One region of the Streptomyces sp. NPDC006208 genome, then DNA from elsewhere that is predicted to be linked to it. Evidence: riboswitches for the same ligand, from Rfam matches in the RefSeq annotation. Region 1 holds a riboswitch; each other region holds the start of a gene.
What was found. Region 1 has a riboswitch for cyclic di-AMP ahead of ABZ208_RS05920 (M23 family metallopeptidase). Riboswitches for the same ligand answer to the same signal wherever they lie in the genome.
Positions count from the first base shown of each region.

Region 2: another riboswitch for cyclic di-AMP. It lies ahead of ABZ208_RS08785 (NlpC/P60 family protein); the one in region 1 lies ahead of ABZ208_RS05920 (M23 family metallopeptidase).
Region 3: another riboswitch for cyclic di-AMP. It lies ahead of ABZ208_RS20265 (transglycosylase family protein); the one in region 1 lies ahead of ABZ208_RS05920 (M23 family metallopeptidase).

Region 1 covers NZ_JBEXSW010000006.1:16,272-20,474, forward strand. The annotation lists gene ABZ208_RS05915 (PrsW family intramembrane metalloprotease) at 1-1,170, shown strand, start outside; gene ABZ208_RS05920 (M23 family metallopeptidase) at 1,344-2,390, opposite strand; cyclic di-AMP (ydaO/yuaA leader) riboswitch at 2,402-2,557, opposite strand; gene ABZ208_RS05925 (PP2C family protein-serine/threonine phosphatase) at 2,796-3,938, opposite strand; tRNA gene ABZ208_RS05930 (tRNA-Met) at 4,122-4,195, opposite strand.
Region 2 covers NZ_JBEXSW010000008.1:160,621-164,823, reverse strand. The annotation lists gene pcrA (DNA helicase PcrA) at 1-1,336, opposite strand, end outside; cyclic di-AMP (ydaO/yuaA leader) riboswitch at 1,665-1,826, shown strand; gene ABZ208_RS08785 (NlpC/P60 family protein) at 1,829-3,001, shown strand; gene ABZ208_RS08780 (hypothetical protein) at 3,072-3,425, opposite strand; gene ABZ208_RS08775 (NlpC/P60 family protein) at 3,744-4,203, shown strand, end outside.
Region 3 covers NZ_JBEXSW010000023.1:78,667-82,869, reverse strand. The annotation lists gene eno (phosphopyruvate hydratase) at 13-1,293, opposite strand; gene ABZ208_RS20265 (transglycosylase family protein) at 1,631-2,263, opposite strand; cyclic di-AMP (ydaO/yuaA leader) riboswitch at 2,267-2,471, opposite strand; gene ABZ208_RS20260 (transglycosylase family protein) at 2,736-3,638, opposite strand; gene ABZ208_RS20255 (cytochrome P450) at 3,777-4,203, opposite strand, start outside.

The sequences.
Region 1 (4,203 bases):
ACGCTGCTGGCCCTGTGCGGACTGGTGATCCTCGCGCTGGTACGGGAACAGACCGGCACCCACGGGTTCCTGGTCGGGCTCGGACTCGCCACCCTGCCCGTCCCGCTGCTCATGACGGCCTTCCGCTGGCTGGACCGGGTCGAACCGGGCCCCTGGCGCAATCTCCTCTTCGCGTTCTCGTGGGGCGCCTGCGCCGCCGCGCTGATCGCGATCATCGCCAACACCTTCGCGACCCGCTGGATCGCCACGGCCACCGCCGATCCGGCATCGGCGGACACGCTCGGCGCGACCGTGATCGCGCCGGTCGTCGAGGAGAGCGCCAAAGCCGCCGCGATCCTGCTGATCTTCCTCTTCCGCCGCCGTGACTTCACAGGGATCGTCGACGGCGTGGTGGTGGCCGGCTTCACCGCGACCGGTTTCGCCTTCACCGAGAACATCCTCTATCTCGGGAACGCCTTCGGCGAGGACCAGGAGATCGGCACCTCGGGACTGGCGTCCGTGACCGCCGCGACCTTCTTCGTACGCATCGTGCTGTCGCCGTTCGCGCACCCCCTCTTCACGGTGCTGACCGGCATCGGCTTCGGGATGGCCGCGCTCGCCGCCCGGCGCCGCCGGATCCGCCGCATCGCGCTGCCGCTGCTGGGTCTCGTCCTCGCGATGGGCGTGCACGCCCTGTGGAACGGCTCCGTCTCGCTGTTCGGCCCGTGGGGCTTCTACGCGGTGTACGGGGCGTTCATGGTGCCCGCGTTCGGGCTGCTGACCTGGCTGACGATATGGACCAGGCAGCGCGAGCTGCGCACGATATCCCTGCAGTTGCCCGCGTACGCCGCGGCCGGCTGGCTGCTGCCCGCCGAGCCGCCCGCACTGTCGTCCATGCGGGCGCGCACGATGGCCCGCGACTTCGCCCGGCGGACCTACGGCCCGGCCGCGGGGCATGCTGTCTCGGAGTACGAGGCGTTCGCGACCTCGCTCGCGTTTCTGCGCCACCGGGCCCACCGCGGCGCGATGGGCCCGGACTTCGCGGAGCGCGAGCAGGAGCTGCTCCACCATCTGTGGCAGCGCAGGGAGGTGGCCGGTCCCTCGCTCAGCTATGCGGCGCAGGCCACCGGACGGGTGCGGGTGCCACCTCCGTACCGCAACTACGGCGGGCCCAACCCCTACCGGATCTGACGAAGGGCGGGACCGGCAGCCCGGAGGTCGGGGGACACCGCGACCGCCGGGGTACGCGGTGCCCGCCACCGGTGCGCGGGCAGCCGGAAGCCGCCCGGCCCCGTACTCACCACGGGGGTGAGGGGGCGGGCGATCCGGACGGAAAAGCGGTGAATCGGCCGGTGTGGGGACCGTCAGACGGTGAGGCCCTTGTCCCGCAGCCACGCCATCGGGTCGAGACCCGAGCCGCCCGCGGTGTGCACCTCGAGGTGCAGGTGAGGCCCGGTGACATTGCCGGTCGCGCCGACGCGGCCGATCGTCTCGCCGGTGGTCACCTTCTGGCCCGCGGTGGCGGTCATCGAGGAGAGGTGGGCGTACCAGACCTCGGTGCCGTCCTCGAGCTCGAGGACGATGCGGTAGCCGTACGAACCGGACCAGCCGGCCGATGTGACGGTGCCGCCGTGCACCGCCTTGACCGGCGTGCCCGTCGGGGCCGCGAAGTCCAGGCCGGTGTGCTGGCCGGAGGACCACATGGAGCCGGACTCGCCGTAGGTGGAGGTGATCGTGTACGAGGAGGTGGGCAGCGAGTAGCTCGCGGCGAGCTTGGCGAGGCGCTCGGCCTCCGCCTTGGCCGCGGCGGCCTCCTCGGCCTTGCGCTTCTCCTCCGCGGCCTTGGCCTCTGCCGCGGTCTGCTGCTTCTCGGCCAGGGCAGCCGCCTGCTCGGCGGCGGCCTTCTCGGCTGCGGCCTTCGCCTCGGCGTCCACCTCGGCCTGCTGCTGCTCGGCCTGCTGCAGGATCCGGGCGCGCAGCGCCTCGCCCGCGTCGGCCGTCCGCTGGGAGCCCGCCGCGTCGCCGTCGGCGACGGCGGTCGTCACGCCGCCGAGCGTCGTGGTGTTGTCGTTCCCCGAGTCCGAGTCGTCGGACATGAGGGAGCCGACGCCCGGCAGGGACTTGGCGTCGGGGAGTTTGTCCGTGATCGCGTCGGGAAGCGATATCGAGACCGCCGGCTTGTCCTGCGCGGTGGCCATGCCACCCGCGCCGACTGCGGCGATCACACCGACGCCGAGCACCGTGGAGCTACGGGCGAGACCGCCGCGCTGCTTGACGACCCGGTGCCGGCCGCGCACCGGACGGACGGAGTCCGCGGTGGGGTTCCATTCCTCCCACTCCCGCTCCCCGGCATCGTCACCGAAGGGACTCGTTACGAAGGGGGCCTCGGGGGCAGGCATGTTGGACGCCACGAAGGCGCACTCCTTTCCTTCCTTCTCGCCTACCGGGTTAGCTGACGGGTTCGGAGCAGGAAGGTCTCCTACAGGCACTTCGGCCGCGTACAGCACGGCAAAAGACGCCCGATTCACCCCAATTGGTGGTTCCCCGGTTCCCTTGCGGGATTCGGCGCGTGCGCACGGTGCCGTCTCTTGCGACGGTTGTGACGACCGCGCTGCGTTATCGAACGTTAATAGACACGGGGGCCGGATTCCAAGCTGTTCCGACTGATCATTAACGGCTTTGGCCAGGACTTATCTGGACACAACCGTCCGGAATCGGGCGACTTGATCGCCACTCAGGACACTCCCTGTTCTGACGGTTCGTCAAATGTTATGCGGAGTGGTGTCCTTCGATCACACAGCGTGGCGCCGGGGTCGCTACTCCTCCTCTGCGGCCGTCACGGGCACCCTCGCGCCCGGCTCCGGCCGTCTCTCCGCGGGCCGGGCGACCGCCAGCAGCGCCATGTCGTCGTTCGCCCCACCGCCGGTGTGCCGTCGTACGTCGGCGACCACCGCGTCGAGCAGTTCCTCGGGCCCGGCGAACAGCCGGCCGCGCAGCCGCGCCCGGGGGTCGTAGAACACCCCGTCGGCATCGCGCGCCTCGGACAGCCCGTCGGTGTAGAACAGCAGCGTGGACCCGGCGGGCACCCGATACTCCTCCGCCCGGTCCGGCCACCTCCCCAAGTCCCCCATTCCCAGGGGAAGCGACGCCTCGGACGGCACCAGGCTGTCCACCTTCCCGTCGCCGTGCAGCACCAGCGGATCCGGATGGCCGCGGTTCACCAGCCGCACCAGGCCGCCCTCGCGCGGGATCTCACCCAGTACGGCTGTGGTGAAGCTCTCGACGGCGTCCAGGCCCTCCCGCAGGGGGGTCTCGCGTGCCAGTGCCCGCTCCAGCCGCAGGGCCACGCCCTCCAGCGAGCCCTCCTGCTCGGCCGCCTCGCCGAAGGCCCCGACGATGACGGCCACGACCGCCACCGCGCCCATCCCCTTGCCGCGTACGTCCCCGACGATCAGCCGCACACCGTGCGGCGTCTCCTGCACGGCGAACAGATCGCCGCCGATGAACGCGTCCGCCTGGGCGGCCTCGTACCGAGCAGCCACCTGCAGTCCGCCGATCCGCCCCGCCGGTTCCGGCAGCACGGCCCGCTGCGCCGCCTCCGCGATCCCCCGCGCGGAGGCGAGCCGCTCGCCACTGCGCCGGACGACCGTGTTGATCAGCAGGGCGAGCGCCGAGACGGTGACCACGGTGCTCACCTCGGTGTACGACGTGATCTCCCCGATGGACTGGTTGTAGAAGTGCAGGCCGGTCACACCCATGACCGCCGCGATCCCGGTCAGCAATGTCATGAACCAGCTGAAGAGCGGTGCGGCGATCAGCGGAGCCGCCGCGAACATCGGGACCGCGGTGAACTGGGGCGGAGTCAGCAGATCGAAGACCACCCCACCGACGATCATCAGCGGGGGCAGCACTCGGACGAGGCTCTGAGCGCTCCAGATCCTGCCCTGCTCTCGCCCCAATGCCGTTCTCCTGCCCGGTCCTCCTCCGGGCGCGGACGGTACCGCGCCCCCTCAAGGCTCCCGGCTGCCGGGCCGAACAGCGACCCGCCGTCCTCCGACCGGGCGAAGGGGCCGGCTCTCCGGCACACGACAAAGGCCCGGTTCCCGATCTTTTCGATCGGGAACCGGGCCACTGCCTGCTAGTAGCGGGGACAGGATTTGAACCTGCGACCTCTGGGTTATGAGCCCAGCGAGCTACCGAGCTGCTCCACCCCGCGTCGGTGAA
Region 2 (4,203 bases), on a different contig from region 1:
GGATGAAGATCTCCTCGAAGACACGGGACTGGGCGTTCGTCCGGTAGAAGACGGCGACGTCGCCGGCCTTCGCCTCCGCGTTGTCGGTCAGCCGGTCGATCTCGTCGGCGACGAACTGGGCCTCGTCGTGCTCGGTGTCCGCGACATAGCCGGTGATCTGCGCACCGGCCCCGGCGTTGGTCCACAGATTCTTCGGACGGCGGCTCTCGTTGCGCTCGATGACCGCGTTGGCGGCCGAGAGGATCGTCTGGGTGGAGCGGTAGTTCTGCTCCAGCAGGATCGTCGTCGCCTCCGGGTAGTCCTCCTCGAACTGGAGGATGTTGCGGATGGTGGCCCCACGGAAGGCGTAGATCGACTGGTCGGCGTCACCGACGACGCACAGCTCGGCAGGCCCCAGGTCCTCGTATCCCGTGCCCACCAGCTCGCGCACGAGTGTGTACTGAGCGTGGTTGGTGTCCTGGTACTCGTCCACCAGGACGTGCCGGAACCGTCGCCGGTAGTGCTCGGCCACGTCCGGGAACGCCTGCAGCAGGTGGACGGTGGTCATGATGATGTCGTCGAAGTCGAGGGCGTTGGCCTCGCGCAACCGCGACTGGTACATGCGGTACGCCTCGGCCAGCGTCTTCTCGAAACCTCCCCCAGAGCCTCCGGCCTGGGAGGTACCCCCAGCCGCGCGGTCCGCGAAGGTCTCCTCGTCGATCAGCTCGTTCTTCAGGTTCGAGATCTGGGCGCTGAAGGACTTCGGCGGAAACTTCTTCGGGTCGAGGTCCAGGTCCCGGCAGACGAGGGCCATCAGCCGCTTCGAATCGGCCGCGTCGTAGATCGAGAACGACGAGGTGAAACCCAGCTTCTTGGACTCGCGGCGCAGGATACGGACGCATGCGCTGTGGAACGTGGAGACCCACATCGCGTTCGCCCGCGGCCCGACGAGCTGCTCGACACGCTCCTTCATCTCACCGGCGGCCTTGTTGGTGAAGGTGATCGCCAGTATCTGGCCGGGGTGCACATGGCGGGTCGCGAGCAGGTGGGCGATCCGGTGGGTGAGCACCCGGGTCTTGCCGGATCCTGCTCCGGCGACGATGAGCAGCGGCGACCCGGTGTGCGCGACGGCGGCGCGCTGCTGTTCGTTCAGCCCTTCGAGGAGGGCTGCCGGGTCCAGGACGGGGCGCGGAGCTCCGTCGCGGTAGTACCCGTCCCTGGCCGGGGGCACGTCGAAAGCGCCCTCGAAGAGATCGTCCGGAACCTGCTCCGGAGCCGACTCCTCTGGGGGCGGCGGGTGCTCCTCCGCGTGGGGCTGGAGGTCTGCCAGGAAGCTGTCGTCAAAGAGGCTGCTCATCGCTCTACGAGTCTAGGCCGCCCCACCGACAGACGTGGACGCCGCCCGAAACCCCGCACTCCCGGGAGCGGGAAGTGGTACGGCGGCGGGCTCGGAACCGGGTCCCGGCCCGATGTCCGCACCCGCGCGCAGCGCGCTGACCTGTAGGCCAGGACCGGCTCCGGACATGACGGAGTCCCGGTTACCCCCGGTACCCCTCACCCATGCCTGAGGCAAGGTCACGAAAATGTATCGGACAAATCGAACATCAACCTTCCCAGCAGCCGCACGAGTTGGCTAGCGTGCTCGTCCAGACGGCCCGTACCCCCCTGGCGACCCACGTCACATCGGGCGGTCTGCGCCGAATCCTGGCCTTCCGCAAGGAAGTTCGGAACCGGGGACCCACTATGCACAACTGGGGTGAATCGGACCCGTCTCGAACTGGTCCGTAGGGCATCTTCCGTTCGCCCGAACCCGACAGCTAACCCGGTAGGCGGTCCACGGAAGAAGGAGATGTCGGCCTTGGCGTCGCATCGCAAGCCCCGCAGCCGTACGGCGAAACCCTCGACCGCCGTCGGGTTCACCACGGCCGCCCTCGCCGGTGTCACCCTGCTGTCCTCGCAGAGCGCAGGCGCCGCGCCCGCCGAGCCGAAGCCCTCCATCGAGGAGGTGCAGAAGAAGGTCGACGACCTGTACCGGCAGGCCGGCACGGAGACGCAGAGGTACAACAAGGCCAAGGAGGCCACGGAGGGGAAGCGCCGCGAGGTCGGCAAGCTTCTCGACGAGGCCGCCCAGCGCACCGAGAAGCTGAACGAGTCCCGCCGGGCGCTGGGCAACTACGCCGCGGCGCAGTACCGCACGGGCGCGGTCACCCCGACCGCCGCCCTGCTGTTCGCCGACAGTCCCCAGGCGTACTTCGACCAGAGTCAGCTGATGGACCGGATGACGGACCAGCAGCGCGAGACGATCAGCGAGTACGAGACCGAGCGGGCAGCCGCCGCCGAGCAGCGGTCCGAGGCGACGAAGAGCCTCGAGTCCCTCACCGAGTCGCAGCAGGCGCTGCGCGAGAGCAAGCGGACCGTGCAGACCAAGCTCGCCGAGGCGCGCGAACTGCTGTCGAAGCTGACGGCGCAGGAGAAGGCCCGGCTCGCGGAGATCGAGCGCCAGAAGGAGGAGGAGGCGCGCCGCAAGGCCGAGGCGAAGGCCAAGGCGGAGGCGGAGGCCCGAGCCCAGGCGGAGGCCGAGCGCCGGCAGCAGGAGCAGCAGAACGACACGAGCCCGGGGACGGGTACCGGCACCGGCACCGGCACGGGCACATCGCCCGACAGCGGCTATGCCGCCAAGGCCGACAAGGTGCTCGCCTTCGCCCGCGCCCAGATCGGCAAGCCGTACGTCTGGGGCGCGACCGGCCCCAGCTCCTACGACTGCTCCGGCCTGACCCAGGCGGCGTGGAAGGCCGCCGGCGTCGAGCTGCCGCGTACCACCTGGGACCAGGTGAAGGTCGGCCAGCGGGTCGCGACGAGCGACCTGGTCCCCGGAGACCTGGTCTTCTTCTACGACGACATCAGCCACGTCGGCATCTACATCGGCGGCGGCAAGATGATCCACGCCCCCAAGCCGGGCGCGAACGTCCGCGAGGAGTCCATCTACTACATGCCGATCTACGGCAGCGTCCGCCCGGCCTGACCGGGGCGAAGCGCAAAACAGCGCCCGGGCGGCCGAGCCGCCCGGGCGCTGCGCTGTCCTCGGGGACGTCTCACGTCCACAGGGTCGCGATGAAGATGTTCGCCACGGTCAGGCCGCCGACCGCGCCGAACACCGCCTTGTCGACCTTCTCCTCGTCGCGCTTGACGTAGACCAGTGCCAGGATCACCACCAGGACCGCGAGCTTGATGCCGATCTTGAGGTTGTTCACCGGCTGGTCGTCCGCCTGGTTCAGGCCCACCAGCGCCACGCCCGTGATCAGCATCGTCAGGGCACCGTGCAGCATCGCCGGGGTGAAGCGCGCCGTGCCCGCGCCCATCGCCTTCATCTGGGTCAGGAAGCCGCCCAGCAAGGAGGCGATGCCGATGATGTGCAGGGCGACGAAGACATTGATGAGTACGTCCATGAGGCGGAGCCTAGCCCTGCCCCTACCACTGCCCTCCTGTAAGGGGAGCCTCATTCGGAGCATCGGTCAGGCCGGCGCGGGAATGTGGGCCCGGGCGAGGAACCCGCATACAGAAAGCGGTCCGAGCTGTCCACCTTCGTTCACTTTCGGTCCTTGGTCCGCTGTCCCGTGACCGCCGGGCTTAGCGTCCTTCGTCAGGTGGCCGACTCCCCAACGCCGTTGAGCAGCCGGACGGTTCGGCCGCCACCGCCGAGATGTCCGGCGGCGGGCCGCTTCCCCTGTGCGGCGCGCCGCCGGACCCGCAGGGAACGGAAGGACGTGGACGCCCCCGTGGCAGCGCACCGGAAACCCAGGCAGCAACCGTTCGGCGGCCAGGCCGCTCGTACGGCCGCCACTCTCGCGCTCGCCGGCGCCGCGACGGCCACCGCCTTCGAAGGGACCGGGCACGCCGAACCCCGGCTCACCCCCGCACAGATCAAGGCCCGGGTCGACAGGCTCTACCAGGAGGCCGAGGTGGCCACCGAGAAGTACAACGGGGCCCGGGAGGAGACCGCGAGCGCCCGCAGGTCGCTCGGCAGGCTGCGCGACGAGGCCGCCCGCAGGACCGAGCGGCTCAACGCCTCCCGCAACGCCCTCGGTTCCTTCGCGACCGCCCAGTACCGCTCGGGCAGCCTCGATCCCGGGCTGCAGCTCGCGCTCACCTCGGACCCCGACGACTACCTGGAACGGGCGGCGCTGGCCGAGCGGACAGGGGATCGGCAGGCGACCGCTGTCGGCG
Region 3 (4,203 bases), on a different contig from region 1:
TCGGGCCGGTGATCAGTCCTTGTAGCGCGGGAACGCGCTGCGGCCCGCGTACACCGCCGCGTCGTCGAGGATCTCCTCGATACGCAGCAGCTGGTTGTACTTGGCGACGCGCTCGGAGCGGGCCGGGGCGCCGGTCTTGATCTGTCCGCAGTTGGTGGCGACGGCCAGGTCGGCGATGGTGACGTCCTCGGTCTCACCGGAGCGGTGGGACATCATGCACTTGAAGCCGTTGCGCTGGGCGAGCTCCACGGCGTCCAGCGTCTCGGTCAGCGAACCGATCTGGTTGACCTTGACGAGCAGGGCGTTGGCCGCGCCGTCCTCGATGCCACGGGCCAGGCGCTCCGGGTTGGTGACGAAGAGGTCGTCGCCGACGATCTGCACCTTGGTGCCCAGCTTGTCGGTGAGGACCTTCCAGCCGGCCCAGTCGTCCTCGAACAGCGGGTCCTCGATGGAGACCAGCGGGTACGAGGCGACGAGCTCCTCGTAGTACTCGGTCATCTCGGCGGCCGAGCGGGCCTTGCCCTCGAACTCGTAGGCGCCGTCCTTGTAGAACTCGGAGGCGGCGACGTCGAGCGCGAGCGCGATGTCCTTGCCGGGCGCGTAGCCGGCTTCCTTGATGGCCTCGAGGATCAGGTCCAGGGCGGCGCGGTTGGAGTCGAGGTTCGGCGCGAAGCCGCCCTCGTCGCCGAGGCCGGTGGACAGGCCCTTCTGCTTCAGGACCTTCTTGAGGGTGTGGTACACCTCGGTGCCCCAGCGCAGGGCCTCGGAGAAGGACTCCGCGCCGATCGGCGCGATCATGAACTCCTGGATGTCCACGTTGGAGTCGGCGTGCGAGCCGCCGTTCAGGATGTTCATCATCGGAACGGGCAGCAGGTGCGCGTTCGGGCCGCCGAGGTAGCGGAACAACGGCAGGTCGGAGGCCTCGGACGCGGCGTGTGCCACGGCGAGGGAGACGCCGAGAATGGCGTTGGCACCGAGCGAGGACTTGTCCGGGGTGGCGTCCAGGTCGAACATCGCCTGGTCGATCAGGCGCTGCTCGGTGGCGTCGTAACCGACGAGCTCCGGGCCGATCTGCTCGATGACGGCGAGGACGGCCTTCTCGACGCCCTTGCCCTGGTAACGGTTCTGGTCACCGTCGCGGAGCTCGAGGGCCTCGAATGCACCGGTGGAGGCGCCGGACGGAACGGCAGCACGACCCGTGCTGCCGTCGTCGAGGCCAACCTCGACCTCGACCGTGGGGTTGCCTCGGGAGTCCAGGATTTCCCGGGCTACGACGACGTCGATGGACGGCACGAGCATCTCCTTCTGGGATGTGACGCTGGTAGTGCAGGTCTCTTGGCCTTGCGGCAAGAGCCTAACCGCCTCGCGGGCATCGGCTGCCCGATGCCCGCCCCCTGGGACGAAAAAGGGCATCAAGACCGCCGCTGCCGGACAAATGGTGCCGGATCTACCCGTCGGTAACCGCTTCCGCGAGCGGGCCGAAACGACTGAACCCCGGTCCGGCACCAAGGGGGGAAGGGTGCGCCGGACCGGGGCGAGTGGGGGACGGGGCCTGCCGCGGCAGCCGGTGGTCCGCCGGGTCCACCGGTGTGCGGAAGCCCCTGGGGACGCCGCGCGTCCCCGGAGGGGGTCAGCCCAGGCGGAGCAGCTGACCCGGGTTGATCACATTGACGTCCTTGATGACGTCCTTGTTCAGGTCGTACAGCTTCTTCCAGCCGCCCTTGACCTTCTCGGTCTTGGCGATCGAGCTCAGGGTGTCGCCGGCCTTGACCTTGTACTCGGCCTTCTTGGCGGCCTTCTTCGCCGGGGCCGCCGGGCGCTCGGAACGGGTGACCGGGGCCTCGGCCCGCTTCGGGGCGGGCTTCGCGGCCTCGGCGCCGCCGGCGTACGGGGCACTGGACAGGTTCACGCCGCAGTGCGGCCACGCGCCCTTGCCCTGGCCGGCGAGGACCTTCTCGGCTATCTCGATCTGCTGCGACTTCGACGCCTGGTCGGCGGTCGCGGCATAGGCGGAGCCGCCGTATGCGGCCCAGGTGGAGGCGGAGAACTGCAGTCCGCCGTAGAAACCGTTGCCGGTGTTGACGGACCAGTTGCCGCCGGACTCGCACTGGGCGACGGTGTCCCACTCGGACGCGGTCGCGGCGGACACGGAGGTGGCACCGAGGACGGGGACGGCGACGGCGGCACCGGTGACGCCGACGAGCGTGGCGAAACGGGTGGCCTTGGACGGGCGACGGCGCTTGAGCGTGGTGGCGCGCAGCATGGGACATCTCCTCACCGACGCCTGCGAGGTGAGCTGTCGGGTTCGGGCCGGTGGGGTGTCCCCGGTTCCCTCAGGAACCATGGGACGAGTGCCCGGCCGCGCACCTGGTGCGCGGCTTCACCCCAAGCCGGTTCCGTCCGTCGGTCTCAACGTCCGGGCCCGGCACTTACCTTGGGTCCCCCGCTCCTGCCTACGGCGCTGTGAGCGACGACTGTTCCCCCCGACCGGCGGCAGGATTCGGCGTGACGGTCGACGGGGCCCGCGATGGCGAGCGGTCAGACCGTAGACACAGCCCTCCCCGATGTTCAAAGCGTGAACATCGGGGAGAAATCGCCCGAACCGGACGGAAGGAAAGTCCCTTTTTCGCAGGTCAGGCCCGAGATGGCCGGATCGCGCAAGCGTGGTACGCGAGTTGCCGCAAAGAGACCCTTGTCTCACTCGAACAGAACGGACATAACGCCGCGAACTGCCGCTACTTCAGATCGAGATCAAGGCTCTGGCCGGGGAGGATGAGATCGGGGTCGGCGCCTACGGTCTCCTCGTTGGCCTGATAGATCGCCTTCCAGCCGCCGGACACCTCGCGCTCGTCGGCGATGGCCCACAGGCTGTCGCCGGGCCGGACGGTGTAGGCGCCGGGCTCGGCGTCCGCTTCTGCGGCCGCCCGCTCCGAACTGTCACCGCGTGAGGCGTGACGACCAGTTTCACGGCCCTTGTCCGTATTGCCTGATTCCGCCTCGTCGGGAGCGGGTTCACCCCGGTGCTTACCGGTGCCGTTCGCCGCGTCGGAACCCTCGGGAGCCGGATCCCCGGAAGCGCCCTCGGTCGGGTCGGACTGCCCCGCCGGGTCCGATACGTCTGATTCGTCCTTTGAATCTGACTTGTCCGGTGTGCTCTTCGGCGCGTCACTCGTGCCGGGATCCTTCGACCCGGCCGGAGCGCTCGGCTCCGGAGACACCACCTCGCCCAGCTCCACACCCGGATCGACACCGGCCGCGGCGTCATCGCCCTGCAGCCCGGCGATCGCACCGCACATGGGCCACGCCTCGGGCCCCTGCGCGTCGAGCACCTTCTCGGCGACGGCTATCTGCTGGGAGCGGCTGGCGAGGTCGGCGCTGGGCGCGTACGCCGTGCCGCCGTAGTCCTCCCAGGTCTCCTGCGAGAACTGCAGCCCGCCGTAGTACCCGTTGTCGAGGTCGGCACTCCACATGCCACCGCTCTCGCACTCGGCGACGCGGTCCCATGTGGCCCCTTCCGCCGCGGAGGCGGATCCGGCGCCGAGCAGCGGAATGGCGATGGCGGAGCCGGTCACCCCCGCCGCGACGAGGAGTGCCGGAGCCTGACGGGGTCGGCGGTGCCGTCCGTTCCCGGAGCGCATGCGGTTGCCTTTCGCGTGACTACAGATGACTGCGTGCCTGCTGGTACGGCCGAGTCGACGGTGAACGTAGCCGGATCGCACGTGAGTCACAAGTCGATGCAGCGGAGATCACGTGAAAGTCACGATATTGATCGTGCGTCAGTTTCCGGAAGGTGTGAACTCAACGGGCAGAGTGCGCAATCCGCGCATGATGAGTCCCCCACGCCACCGCAAATCGTCCGGATCGCCCGCAAGTCGTACATCCGGCATTCTTCGGAGCAGCGTCGCGAGCGCGGTCTGTCCCTCCAGCCTGGCCAGCGGCGCACCGAGGCAGTAGTGGATGCCGTGCCCGTACCCGAGGTGCTGGTTGTCACTCCGGGACAGGTCGAGCGTGTCCGGGGCGCTGAAGCGCTCCGGGTCGCGGTCGGCTGCCGCGAGCACGACGAGGACGGGGTCGCCCGCCGCGATGGACTGCCCGCCGATGGTGAGCGGCTCGGTGGCGAAACGCCAGGTCGCGAGTTCCACCGGCCCGTCGTAGCGCAGCAGTTCCTCGACGCCGGTCGCCAGCAGCTCGCTCTCGCCGGCC